3 regions of the Saccharopolyspora sp. ID03-671 genome follow, and region 3 is predicted to be linked to each of the others. Evidence: riboswitches for the same ligand, from Rfam matches in the RefSeq annotation. Region 3 holds a riboswitch; each other region holds the start of a gene.

Region 1 (4,307 bases), 3.4 Mb from region 3:
GTGGATGTCGTAGACGCCCGGGCCCACGCCCCGGTCGAAGCCGACCTCGTTGAGGTCGGCGAGGACCTCCATGCGCGAGCGGGCCGCCTCGATGCTGGTGACGTCGGCGTCGAGGGCCACGATCGCGTCGATGACGTCGCCGAACTCCGAGTAGCACAGGTGGGTGTGGATCTGCGTCGCCTCCGCCACCCCGGACGTCGCGAGCCGGAACGACTCCACCGCCCAGTCCAGGTAGGCCGGGCGCTGGTCGGCGCGCAGCGGGAGGAGTTCGCGCAGCGCGGGTTCGTCGACCTGCACCACGCGGATCCCGGCGGCCTCCAGGTCGCGGACCTCGTCGCGGACGGCCAGCGCGACCTGGCGCGCGGTGTCGGCCTGCGGCTGGTCGTCGCGCACGAACGACCACGCCAGGATCGTCACCGGGCCGGTGAGCATGCCCTTGACGGGCTTGTCGGTGAGCCGCTGCGCGTGCTCGGCCCACTCCACGGTCATCGGTTCCGGCCGCCACACGTCGCCGAACAGGATCGGCGGCCGGACGCAGCGGGAACCGTAGGACTGCACCCAGCCGTGATCGGTGGTGGCGAAGCCTTCGAGCTGCTCCGCGAAGTACTGGACCATGTCGTTGCGCTCGGGTTCGCCGTGCACGAGCACGTCGAGCCCGAGGTCCTCCTGCAGCGCGATGACGCGCTCGACCTCGTCGCGCATCCGCTGCCGGTAGGTGGCCTGGTCGATGCGCCCGGCCCGCAGCGCCGCGCGGGCCTTGCGGACGTCGGTGGTCTGCGGGAAGGAGCCGATCGTGGTGGTCGGCAGCGGCGGCAGCCGCAACGACTTCTCCTGCGCGGCTTGCCGTTCCGGGTAGTCCGCGCGCCGCGAGTCACCCGGCCGGAGCGAGTCGAGCCTGGCGCGGACGCGGTTGTTGCGGACCCGCTCGGCCGCGGCCCGGTCGGCGATGGCGGCGCGCGCGTCGGCGAGCTCGGCGTCGACGACGTCCCGTCCCTCCCGCAGGGCGAGGCCGAGGGTGACGACCTCGCGGACCTTCTGCGCTGCGAACGACAACCACGGCTTGACCTGCGGATCCAGGCTCGGTTCGGCGTCGACGTCGTAGGGCACGTGCAGCAGCGGGCAGGAGGTGCCCAGGGCGAGCTCGTCGGCCGAACCGAGCAGCGTGGCCGCGGTGATCAGGCACCGGTCGAGATCGGCGCGCCAGACGTTGCGGCCGTCGACCACGCCCGCGACCAGGACCTTGTCCCGCAGCCCGGTGGTGGCCACGACGTTGTCCTGAGTGGACGGATCGGTGACGAGGTCGACCGCGATGCCCTCGACGGGCGTCGAGGCGAGCACCCCGAGCGCGTCTCCGGGATCGCCGAAGTAGCAGGCGGACAGGATCGCGGGCCGTTCGGTCAGGTCGCCGAGCCGCCGGTAGGTGTTGCGCAGCGCGTCGAGCTCCCCCGGCGTCCGGTCGGCGGCCAGGGCGGGCTCGTCGAGCTGCACCCACTCCGCCCCCGCGCGGTGCAGCTCACCGAGCAGGCCCTCGTAGGCATCGGTGAGCTCGGCGAGCTTGTCGAGCGGGTCGAAACCCTCCACCGCGGGCTTGCTGAGCAGCAGGAAGGTCAACGGCCCCACCAGGACCGGCCGGGTCTCGACGCCCAGCTTCCGGGCCTCCCGGAACTGCTCGACGACTGTGGTGTCGGTGAGCGCGAAGCGCGTGTCCGGGCCGATCTCGGGCACCAGGTAGTGGTAGTTGGTGTCGAACCACTTCGTCATCTCCAGCGGCGGCACCGCCTCGGTACCGCGCGCCATCGCGAAGTAGGTGTCCAGCGCGCCGAGTCCCAGCTCGGCGTAGCGGGGTGGGACGGCGCCGAAGGTGACGGCGGTGTCCAGGACCTGGTCGTAGTAGGAGAACGTGGTGCCCGGCACCGAGTCGAGGCCGGCCTGGGCCAGCCCCCGCCAGGTGTTCTCCCGCAGCGTGCGCGCGACCTCGCGCAGTTCCGCCTCGTCGCTGCGCCCGGCCCAGTAGGACTCCAGGGCGCGCTTGAGCTCCCGGTTCGGGCCGATCCGGGGATATCCGAGGACGGTGGATCCGATCTTGCTGGTCAACGCTCTCTCCTCGCGAGCTCGACTTCGACGGTCGAGGTCCTCGCGACAGGCGCGCCGACCCGCGGGCGCACCTCGCCCACCGGTCGTCCGCCAGGTCCTCCCGCGAGACCTCGGACCAGCGCGCGCCGGCGGCGCGCGCACCGATGGCAGGTATTCGGACTCGCGGGCAACCGTCGGTGTGTCGGGGGGAAGTTCTCATGAAAACTTCCCCGTCCACCGAACGGACCTACTGGCCGTCGCTTCCCAGGCCGCGAGGCCCAGTGCTCATGACGGCGGTCGTTCCCGCTCACCGCTGCGGGGCAGTCCCGGATTCGCACCGGGTTCCCTCTTGCCTCGCCCGAACCGCGCTCAGCGCAACCGCCCGGACGAACCACCAGCGCCCCCAGCCTATCCGGACGCGACCCGCTGACAACCCCGTTCCCGCGCCCCGGGCCCCCGACACGCGAGCTGAGCACCGGTTCGCCGCGCGAGGAGATCCCGATCACGCCCCGGTGGCGGATCAGCCCCCGAACTTGGGCGCTCCCACCGAGAACGGGGTGCCGAACGGGTCCCGGATCTCGGCCATGCGGCCGTAGACCATGTCGTAGGGCGCGGCCGCGGTACCTCCCGCGGCCGCGGCCCGCTGGGCGGTCGCGTCGGCGTCGTCGACCATGAACAGCGTGCCCCAGGCCGAGGACGTGGCCGCGGGGTCGCCGACGATGCCGCCGATCTCGTGGCCGTCCGGGCGGCGCAGGAACGTGAAATCGTCATCACCCAGGTAGCCGTCGGAGTCCAGCCCGAAGTCGAACACGGAGGCGTAGAACGCCCGTGCGGCACCGGGGTCGGGGGTGACGAGATCGTTGCGCAGCAACGCGTTCGGCTCGTTGACCAGGCGCGTTCCGACGTGGTTCTGGCCGTGCCAGAGCCCGAACTGGGCGCCGACCGGGTCCTTGACGAGCGCCATCCGGCCCTTGTCCATCACGTCCATCGGTGGCACGACCACCTGCCCGCCGGCCGCCTCGGCCTTGGACACGGTCGTGGCGACGTCATCGGTGGCGAAGTAGACGTTCCACCAGAACTCCGTCGCCGACTCGTCGTGGTTCGGCATGATCGCGGCGACCTCGCGGCCCTCGACCAGGCACATCGTGTAGCGGCCCATCGCCTCCGGGCCGACGTCGAACTCCCATCCGAACACCGCCCCGTAGAACTCCATCGCGCGATCGAGGTCCGGGATCCCCAGGTCGATCCACGCCGGGGTGCCGTTGGGCTGCGTCGAATCCAGCTTCGTCATGGCTCCTCCAAGAGGGGTGCGGACGCCACGACGGTAACCACGACCTCCGACGAATCGCCCAGCGAAGCTCAGGTCTTGATCGGCGACCAGGACCGGATCCAGGTGTCGGGATTGCTCAGGTCCGGGGTCGCCGTGGCGTTGCGGACCACCGGAACGCGCATGAGCATCCCGAAGTTGCCGCTGTCGCCGAACCGCGAACGCAGGATCTCGTGGTTGCGGGCGCGCAGCTGCGGATCGGTCAGGCAGCGCACCGCGCCGAACCCGCCCCGGGTGAACACGCCGCTGCACAGGGTCAGGGTGCGGCGCACGTCGTAGGGGTTGGGGAAGCGGGCGAGCAGGCCGACGTCCTCGATCAGCCGGCCGTCGTGCAGCGTCGGCCGGTACCGCCGCCCCTCGTCGGCGACCTCGAAGACCTCGCCGTGCCCGACGTCGTCGACCTCGACCTGCTTGACCGGCAACCCGAACCGCACCTGGCGCCGCATCGGGTTCATCGCAGGACTGCCCAGCAGCACCAGGTGCGCCCGCAGGTCCTTCGGGTCGATCCGGCGGGCGATGTCGAACCGCACGTCGGCCTCGGGGTTGAGCGCGCGCAGGTGGCCGTAGAGCTCGATGAGCGCGTCGCCGTCGGCGTAGGAGGACATGCCGATGTAGTTGCGCCGCTCCGGATCGGCCAGCGGTGAGAGGTTCCGGGAGGGCACCCGGCCGGTGAGGATGCGCACCGGTCCGCCGCCGGGGAACCGCCAGAAGTCCGGGACCTCGGGCGCGGGCGCGACCGGGTCCGCGCGCAGCCGGTCGAGCTCCTCCTTGATCTCCGCGCGGACCCGGCGCTCCTCGTCGCCGAGGGACGCCGCGGGTGGGACCTTCCCGCTGCGGGAAGGGGTTCCGACCGCGAAGAAGGTCGCGTAGTCGCCCAGCCGGGCCGGGGGCGGCACCTTCACCCCGC
Region 2 (4,307 bases), 2.1 Mb from region 3:
TACCGACAGCCGGCGCCGCGCGGTGCTCCGATGACCCGGAGGACCGCGCGGCGCCGAGCCGTGCGATTTCAGCTCTCACGGTCACGATGGACGGACTGCGACCCGTGCGATGAGCCGTGGATCCGGAGCACATCACGTCTGACACACCCCGGCGGAATCAAGGCCCACGCACGGTTCGTACCTCGGCCTGCTGAGCGTCGACGATTCGCTGCGCCGGCGTCGAAGAAGGAGCTCCGTGCACGGCGCTGCCGAAGCCGCAGCGCACCTGGGTCCGCGCTGGAGATCATCCTCACCGGGACGGATTCTGGCCGAGCAGCGCCTGCCGCAGCTGCGACACTGATGGCGCGCCCGAGACTCGACCGTCGGCGTCGCGGTAGAGCCGGCAGGACACATTCGCCGCGAGGCCAGGCTCGGCGAACGGATCGATCCCGTCGACCAGCAACGTCGGCGACCCGGTCATACCGGCCCGAACGGCCACTGCGGGGTCGTCGATCACTTGCACCGCGACCTCGAGGTCGACATCGCCGAACGCGTCCTGGAGCCGCTGTCGCAACAGGGGCGCGTTCGGGCAGTCGGGCACTTGCAGGATGTCCAACCTCATCGCCGTTCCGCCCGCCTCACTCGCAGCGCACGCAGCACTGAGCATCGCCGATCGGCCCTGGCTGCAAGCTCACTGCCGCGCACACCACGCCGTACTCAGTCGGGAGCGAGCCCAGCCGAGCTGGCGCACTGACTCCACCTTATTCCTCTCAGACTCACTACTCTACTATCCAGCGTAGTGATCTGCTGGAAACGCTGGCGGGTGCTCCGGCTTTCGGGCACAACGGTGCGCCGTCTACTACGAGGAGCGACGGTGACCCGTACCTCTCCGCAACCTCACTTCATCTGCTGCACCGACACAACTGTGAAAATCTTTCGCCGAGCGATGCTGTGCACGATCGTGGCCCTCGGGATCGGAGCAATTCAACTGCCCGCAGCAGCGCATACCAGCCTGGCCGGAAGCGTTCCAGCCAGCGGCGTTGCTCTTGAGCACTCCCCCGGCACCGGCCGATTCCGCCTCAGCGAACCAGGCAGCCCGAGCCTGCTCGACGTGGCGCTCACTGGCCAAGTTCAGGCTCTCCCAGTAGCACAGCAAACGAGTCAGCGTGACAACGTTGCAACACAACCATTTCCGTTGTTGAACAACGGAAGCTACGCACTGGTCCATCAAGTCGTCCATGCCGGCACTCAGCGGGCCACAGCCCCTGCGTCATTTGCAGCCCCCGCTTCCACAGCCGGACCTTCAGCCTATTCGGACAATGGCTCAGTGGCTCCACTCTCGAGGCCACACGACGAAAGCAACTATGAAACCGGCTCTTTCGTCTGGCTGGTTGGCGGAGGCGCCTTGTTCACGCTTCTGCTGGCTGTTGCGGCGGTCGTCGTTCTCTTCAGGGGCCGCGATCACTAGGTCCCGTTCCCAACTGGACCCAAACGCACTGTCAGCACCCCGAATCGCGCCCGCAGCGAGCTAAGACCCCGCCCGTCCTTGAGGTGACGAAGGCCGGGCGGGGACCGTCGCTATGGTGTCGTTGCCGGTGAGGCTGTCGTGGTCACTCGTTGTTTTCGGGGCTCGTTGAGCAGACCGAAGGCGAAACCGAGGACCGCCCACATTCCGGCGAGTTCAGCGAGTGAGGCCAACCGGAAGCGCCACAGCAACGCTGCGGGCACGTCCGGAGGGACGGGGTCCGGGTTCGAGGGACACGACCACAGGACGAGGCCGGTCAACACGATGCCTCCGACAGCTGCAGCGGTACTGCGGCGTGCCTGCGACCAACCGTGAACGGCCAGGTACCGGTGTAGGTAGCCCACCGCGTGCAGGATCGCGATGCCCACCACGATCAGCGAGAAGTACGCGACCGTGCGGAAAGTGACCGACTCCGGAGCCCCGACCCCTGGTGGGTTCGCAGGATACTTCAGCGCCGGTAGCAGCGACACGGCCAAAAACCCGGCCGCAGCGAGCTGGAGGCTCCGTCCGAAATCGGTGCGTGCGGGCAGCCGGTGCCGGTTGTGGGCGAACACGACCGCGAAGATCGCCCCGATCGCCAACCCGACGACAAGGGCGGCGACCATGCCGCCGACCACCTGAGTGGAGCGGCTGAACAATTCCTCGTGGGCGTGCTCACCGGCGGCCTGCGGGCGTGCTTCCTCGACATCGAGCGCAGCGCGGAGCGGGGTTTCGACCAGCAGAAGCGAGACCAATGCGGCCGTGAGGCCGGCGAGCAGCCCGGCCAGCAAGCCCCGCCGCAGGAAAGTGGCGAATGGCGAGCTCATGGGTGTCCCCGTTCAGTGGCAGGGCACGCCGAGAGCGTGGCGGCCGTCGTGCGTGAACTCGTGGACGGTGTCCGCCGCCTGCGCGAGCACGGCACCGTTTTCCTGAAGCACGACGTAGAGCAGAACGATCGCGAACGCGGCCAAGGCCCAAGCCCAGACGGGAACTTGGATGCGCTGTGCAGCGGGCAGACCAGCGGTGGTCATGTCAAAACCTGCCTTCCATCTCTCGTGGAACGTGGTGTTACTGCCGCAGCCGGTCTCCTGGCTTCCGGATCGGCGCTCCCCTTGGCCTTCCCAGACACCAACGCGGTGCCCAGTGGCGAGATCAGGGTCGCTCCCCGGTCACAGTGGCGAGGACCACGCCGGATTTCCACCGGCTTCCCGTGCACTGCGGCAGCAGAAGAGTACGAGGAGATCGCCGAGCCCACAACAGCCGATCCCGCGACGAACCTCACTGCATCGGTTCTCCTGCACATCAGGTCCAATGCCGGGGTGCAGGATTCATCAAAAGCCGCTCTGGACCAGACCACTCGCTCGCTGGCACGGCCCCTCGCCGGCGCCAACGAGGTCCTGGCATGGGAGTCGTACTGCGACGAGACCAACGGATTCTTGGCGCGAAACGTCCAAGCCTGGCAACGTTTGGCCGGATTTCAACATCACCGCGCGGGCACGGTTCTGGTGGCCTTTCGGGCTTCGTGGCTCGCGCTGTGCGCAACAGTTCCCGAGCACCACTTCGGATGGCCTGTCCCTTCGCTGGCCGAAGCATCCGTCGTGGTTGACGCGGACGGGTTGGTGCACGGTCTTGTGCTACGTGATCGATCGTGCGCCAACGCCTGGTGGCCCAACGTTTCCCACTTCCTCGCACCGCTCACCCGTGGACTCGAAGCTATCGGCGGCCCACCAGCAGACAGCGATCAGTACTGGGGCAACGCCGTCGGTTTGCTCGGCGAGGTGCTGCGACGGCTCGCCGCAGACGGGGCCGGAGGTGACGTGCTCGCCACCGCAGTGCAACTGCGCGCTGAGACCGGCCGAGCAGACCTGCTCGACGTCGGCGCGACGCAGAGCGGATTGTGGTCCCGACGTCGAACATGCTGCCAGCTATGGCGATCCGGCACTGGCTACTGCACAGAATGCGTACTCCACAACGCCCCACGCCGGAAGCCGCGATGACCCGACAGCGACGGGCCCACCGCTGCCCGCACAGCCATCCCAGGCATCAGCAGCCACGGCCAAGAGCGGCTCGCAACACCATTCGACAGGGCCGGTCGCCCACCCAAGCCGGCGGAAGCCGGTCGAGCCGGTTGTGCGCCACTGCAACGGGCGGCGTATCCCGAACACGGCTGAGGTTCCCATCGCGACGCCAACATCCGCGGCAACCAGCACGGCTGCGCCATTGACGCGGTTGCCCACAATCGCGATCTTGCGTCCGTTGCTCAGCGAGCCGAGCAGGCGGGCCTGTCGCAGAGCCGCCGCTCGTCACGCACGGCAACAGATTTCGATCAGTTCCTCTTCTGTTCGACCAGCCCGCAGTGACACTTGATGCTTCCGCGGCACCTTCCTACTCAACCAGCACTCCATTCCGCTGCCCGTCACGTCCTAGTAGTGCTTTGTTAGGTCGGTAATCGGTGGATGTGTTGGTGGCAGGTGGGGCAGGTGCCTGACCAGGTGGCGAGCAGTGTTTGCAGCTCGCGGATGACCTTGTAGAGGGTCAGGCTGCCCCAGATGCTTTTGGGTTGTTCAGGCGGAGGGTGGTGAGGAACAGGTGTGCTGCGGAGGCCAGGGTGACGTGGCGGTGCCAGCCGGTGAAGGATCGGCCTTCGAAGTGGTCGAGTCCGAGGCCGGTTTTGAGTTCGCGGTAGTCGTGCTCGATGCGCCAGCGGATCTTGGCCAGCCGTACCAACTCTGTGGCCGGTGTGTCGGCGGGCAGGTTCGAGATCCAGTATTTGATGGGTTCTTCGGTATCGGGCGGCCATTGGGCGATCAGCCACCGTGCAGGC
Region 3 (4,307 bases):
GGTTCGGCCAGCAGCGCCTGCTCGTCGAGTCCGAAGTGGACCGACAGCGCGGAGCGCAGGCCGGGCAGCGCGCCGACCGTGCCGCCGAAGACCTGCTTGGCGCGCAGGATCGCCAGCACGTCGTTGACCAGCTCCTCGTCGCGCGGCGCACGGCCGAGGATGTGCAGGCCGTCGCGGATCTGCACGTCCTTGATCTCGCACAGGTAGCCGTCGACGTGCATCACGAAGTCGTCGAAGGACTCCTCGTCCGGCTGACCCTCCTGGTGCAGGTCGTGGTGCAGCTCGGCGTGGGTGATCAGCTCCCAGATCTGGTTGCGCAGCGCCGGCTTCTTCTCCGGGTCCAGGTCTGTGACCAGGGCGTACTCGTCGAGCAGCTGCTCCAGCTTGGCGATGTCGCCGTAGGCGTCTGCGCGCGCCATCGGCGGGATCATGTGGTCGACCACGGTCGCGTGGCCGCGCCGCTTGGCCTGCGTGCCCTCGCCCGGGTCGTTGACGATGAACGGGTAGACGAACGGCATGTCGCCCAGCACCGCGTCCGGCGCGCAGTCCGCGGCCAGGCCCAGCCCCTTGCCGGGCAGCCACTCCAGGGTGCCGTGCTTGCCGAGGTGGATCACCGCGTCGGCGCCGAACTCCTCGTCCAGCCAGCGGTAGGCGGCCAGGTACTGGTGCGACGGCGGCAGGTCCGGGTCGTGGTAGATCGCGATCGGGTTCTCGCCGAACCCGCGCGGCGGCTGAATCAGGATCACCACGTTGCCGAAGCGCAGCGCGGCGACGTAGAGGTAGCCCTCGTCGTCGACGTAGAGGCTGCCGGGCGGGGCGCCCCAGTGCTCGGTCATCGACGCGCGCAGCTCCTCGGGCAGCGCGTCGAACCACTCGCGGTAGCGCGGCGCCGGGACGCGGATCGCGGCCTCGGCCATCTGCTCCTCGGTCAGCCACTCCACGTCGTGCCCACCTGCGGAGATGAGCCGGTGGATGAGGGTGTCGCCGTCCAGGCCGGCCACGTCCAGCCCGCCGAGGTCGTAGCCCGCGGCCTCCAGCGCGCGCAGCAGCACCACCGCGGAGGCCGGGGTGTCCAGGCCGACGGCGTTGCCGACGCGGGAGTGCTTGGTCGGGTAGGACGAGAGCACGACGCCGAGGCGCTTGGCGGAATTGTCGACGTGCCTCAGCCGCGCCAGCGACACCGCGGTGGAGGCCACCCGCGCCGCGCGCTCGGCGTCGGCGACGTAGACCGGGATGCCCTCCGGGCCCTCCTCCTTGAAGGAGAACGGGACGCTGATCAACCGGCCGTCGAACTCCGGCACCGCGACCTGCATCGCGGCGTCCATCGGCGACAGCGCGGCGTCGCTGTCGGCCCACACCGCGCGGCTGGTCGTCAGGCACAGGCCCTGCAGCACCGGGATGTCGAGCTCGGCCAGCGCACCCGCGTCCCAGGAGTCCTCGTCGCCGCCCGCGCTGGCGTCGGCGGCCACGGCACCGCCCGCGGCCAGGACGGTGGCGATCAGGGTGTCGCAGCCGGCCAGCAGCTCGCGCAGACCGGCGGCGTCGGACAGGCCGCGCAGCGAACCGCAGAACACCGGCACGACGTTGGCCCCGGCGGCTTCGACCTGGTCGGCGAGGGTGTCGACGAAGGCGGTGTTGCCCGACAGGGCGTGCGCCCGGTAGAAGACCACGCCGATCGTGGGCTTCGACGGGTCGTGGGCGCGCTCGCCGTGCAGCCCGAACTCGGGCATCGACTGCGGCTCGGTGAACCCGGTGCCGGTCAGCAGCACCGTGTCGGACAGGAAGTTCGCCAGCTGCGCGAGGTTCTCCGGACCGCCTTCGACCAGGTAAGCCAGGGCCTGGGTGGACACACCGGCGGGCACCGTGGACAGCGTCATCAGCTCGGCGTCCGGGGTCGCCTCACCGCCCAGCGCCACGGTCGGGAGGCCGGAGGCCAGCACGGCGTCCAGGCCCTCCTCCCAGGCGCGACGGCCGCCGAGCAGGCGCACGACCACGACGTCGACGCCGTCGAGCAGCGCGGGAACGTCCTCGGCGGCCACCCGGGAGGGGTTGGCGACGCGGTAGTCGGCCTCGGCGGCGCGGGCGGCCAGCAGGTCGGTGTCCGCAGTGGACAGCAGCAGAACTCGGGCGTCGCGGGCAGGCTCGCTCACGGTGATCCTCTCTCGGGGTGCGCGCCCCGGCGGGGGTCACGGCGGCAGGAGTTCCTGGCTCCCGGATCCTCGCGGGGTCCCCGCCTTCCAGCCTGTCAGGGCCGTGGCTGCCAGGGGCCCGCTCCCCGGTCACAGTGGCGCGACCGCCCCGGCCTCACACCGGGTTCCTCCACGTCACCGCCGTACTGGCGAAGCCATCCTATCGATCGAGAGACCCCTCACCACCCACCGCGCGATTTCGCGAGAAAGATCTCGTTCCCCGCTCAGTACCCGGCGGTCACGTCGACCAGCCCGAGGAGGGGCTGACCTGCGATGTGGCGGCGGACGTTCTCCTCGACGCGGCGTGCCAGGGCCGGCATCTGCAGGTGCGGCGGGTTGGCCGTGTGCGGGGAGATCAGCGCGCGCGGGTGGCCGAACAGCGGGTGGCCGTCGGGCAGCGGCTCCGGATCGGTGACGTCGAGCGCGGCACCGCCGATGCGGCCCGCGTCCAGAGCCTCGACCAGCGCGTCGGTGTCGACCAGGGAGCCGCGCGCGATGTTGATCAGCCACGCGTCGGACTTCATGGTCTCCAGCGCGGCGGCGTCGACGAGCTTCGAGGTGGCCGAGGTCGCCGGGGCCGCGACCACGACGAAGTCCGAATTGGCGAGCAGCTCCCGCATCCCGTCGGCGTCGTCGGCGGGCCAGGTCCGCTCGGCGCCCAGCACCGGCTTGCCGGAGCGGTTCACCGCCAGCACCCGCACCTGGAAGGGACGGAGCATCTCGATCAGCGCCTTGCCGATGCCACCGGCACCGATGATGCCGACGGTCGATCCGGTGAGGCTGCGCATTCCCTCGGGACGCTGCCAGGTGGTGGCCCGCGCCATCGCGGCGAGCTGCCGCGCGCCGGACAGCATCAGGCCGAGGGTGTGCTCGGCGACGGTCTGGGCGAAGGTGCCCGCGGCGGAGGTGAAGGTCAGGTCCTCGCGCAGCACCCCGGAGGCCACCCAGGACTCGATGCCCGCCGAGGGCAGCTGCACCCACTCCAGCCCCGGGCGGTCGTACTCGGCGAACCGGTTCGGCTCGGCACCGAACCACACCAGCGCGTTCGCGTCCTCGGCGGAGCTCAGCTCGGCCCCCGCCGCCACCACGGCGGCCTCCAGATCGGGCTGCGACACCGGACCAACGTGGACCTTCACGACTTCTCCTCCATCACACGACGTTCCCGAGACCCCACCACGACCGGGTTGTGGGGACGGTTCTCATGAAAACCTCCCCTCACCCAGACACCGGGAGGTTTTCATGAAAACTTCCCCCACCACGCGACGAGACCCTCCGTGAGGTGGGAGAACGTCACCAGGTGTTCCCCACACCACGTCGAACTCATCCGGGGTTGGGGGAGGTTTTCATGAAAACTTCCCCTACCTCTCGATGAGGTCGGCGAGGGCGGGGAGTTGGGTTTCATCTTCCAGGGCCGAGCCGACTGCGACGACGTCGGCTCCCGCCGCCAGGAACTCGGGGGCGTTGCGGGCGTTCATGCCGCCGGTGGCGACCACGCGCAGCGCGGGGAACGGGCCCTTCATCGCGCGGAACCAGCTGCTGCCCAGCTCGGCGGCGGGGAACGCCTTGACCCAGCTCAACCCGAGGCGCAGCGCCTGCTGGATCTCGCTGGGGGTGGCGACGCCGGGCACGTGCGGCAGGTCGAGTTCGGCGCTGAGCCGCACGATCTCGGCGTCGAGCCCGGGCGCGATGGTGAAGGCCGCACCCAGGTCGCGGGCGGTGCGCAGCTGCTCGGGGGTGACGATGGTGCCCGCGCCGACCGGGCGGCCGCGCTCGGCTCCGGCGCGCACGGCGGCGGCCAGCGACGGTTCGGCCTTCGGCGTCTCGATCGGCACCTCGACGGCGTCGATGCCCAGGTCCCAGGCGCGTTCGGCGAGTTCGACCGTCCGCTGCGGGTCCATGCCGCGCAGGATCGCCATCACCGGCCGGGCGAAGAGGTCTTCCAGGAAGGGCACTTCTCACTCGCTCCCGTCGAATCGCAGTGCGCCCCAGCGCTGTTCGTCGAGCCCCAGCCAGCGCTCCAGCGACTCGGCGTCCGGCGCGGCGGCGTGGTCCTCGGTGCTGCGCAGGCTGTGCGCGGCCAGCAGGTGGCCGCGGCGCAGGCAGCGCTGGTCGTCCTCG

Evidence for each region. A riboswitch is a leader RNA that binds a small molecule or an ion and turns the genes downstream of it on or off. The one in region 3 is predicted to bind cobalamin.
Region 1: linked by a shared signal. The riboswitch ahead of metE (5-methyltetrahydropteroyltriglutamate--homocysteine S-methyltransferase) and the one ahead of cobN (cobaltochelatase subunit CobN) in region 3 are both predicted to bind cobalamin.
Region 2: linked by a shared signal. The riboswitch ahead of REH65_RS33115 (CbtB-domain containing protein) and the one ahead of cobN (cobaltochelatase subunit CobN) in region 3 are both predicted to bind cobalamin.

Annotation. Positions count from the first base shown of each region.
Region 1 covers NZ_CP134054.1:1,289,808-1,294,114, forward strand. The annotation lists gene metE (5-methyltetrahydropteroyltriglutamate--homocysteine S-methyltransferase) at 1-2,094, opposite strand, end outside; cobalamin riboswitch at 2,240-2,438, opposite strand; gene REH65_RS06090 (VOC family protein) at 2,594-3,364, opposite strand; gene REH65_RS06095 (helix-turn-helix domain-containing protein) at 3,433-4,307, opposite strand, start outside.
Region 2 covers NZ_CP134054.1:7,119,581-7,123,887, reverse strand. The annotation lists gene REH65_RS33130 (alkylmercury lyase) at 290-601, opposite strand; gene REH65_RS33125 (copper resistance protein CopC) at 926-1,447, shown strand; gene REH65_RS33120 (CbtA family protein) at 1,558-2,310, opposite strand; gene REH65_RS33115 (CbtB-domain containing protein) at 2,323-2,514, opposite strand; cobalamin riboswitch at 2,544-2,718, opposite strand; gene REH65_RS33110 (IS701 family transposase) at 4,019-4,307, opposite strand, start outside.
Region 3 covers NZ_CP134054.1:4,997,154-5,001,460, reverse strand. The annotation lists gene cobN (cobaltochelatase subunit CobN) at 1-2,150, opposite strand, end outside; cobalamin riboswitch at 2,176-2,364, opposite strand; gene REH65_RS23180 (D-isomer specific 2-hydroxyacid dehydrogenase family protein) at 2,414-3,325, opposite strand; gene REH65_RS23175 (bifunctional 4-hydroxy-2-oxoglutarate aldolase/2-dehydro-3-deoxy-phosphogluconate aldolase) at 3,548-4,141, opposite strand; gene REH65_RS23170 (sugar kinase) at 4,145-4,307, opposite strand, start outside.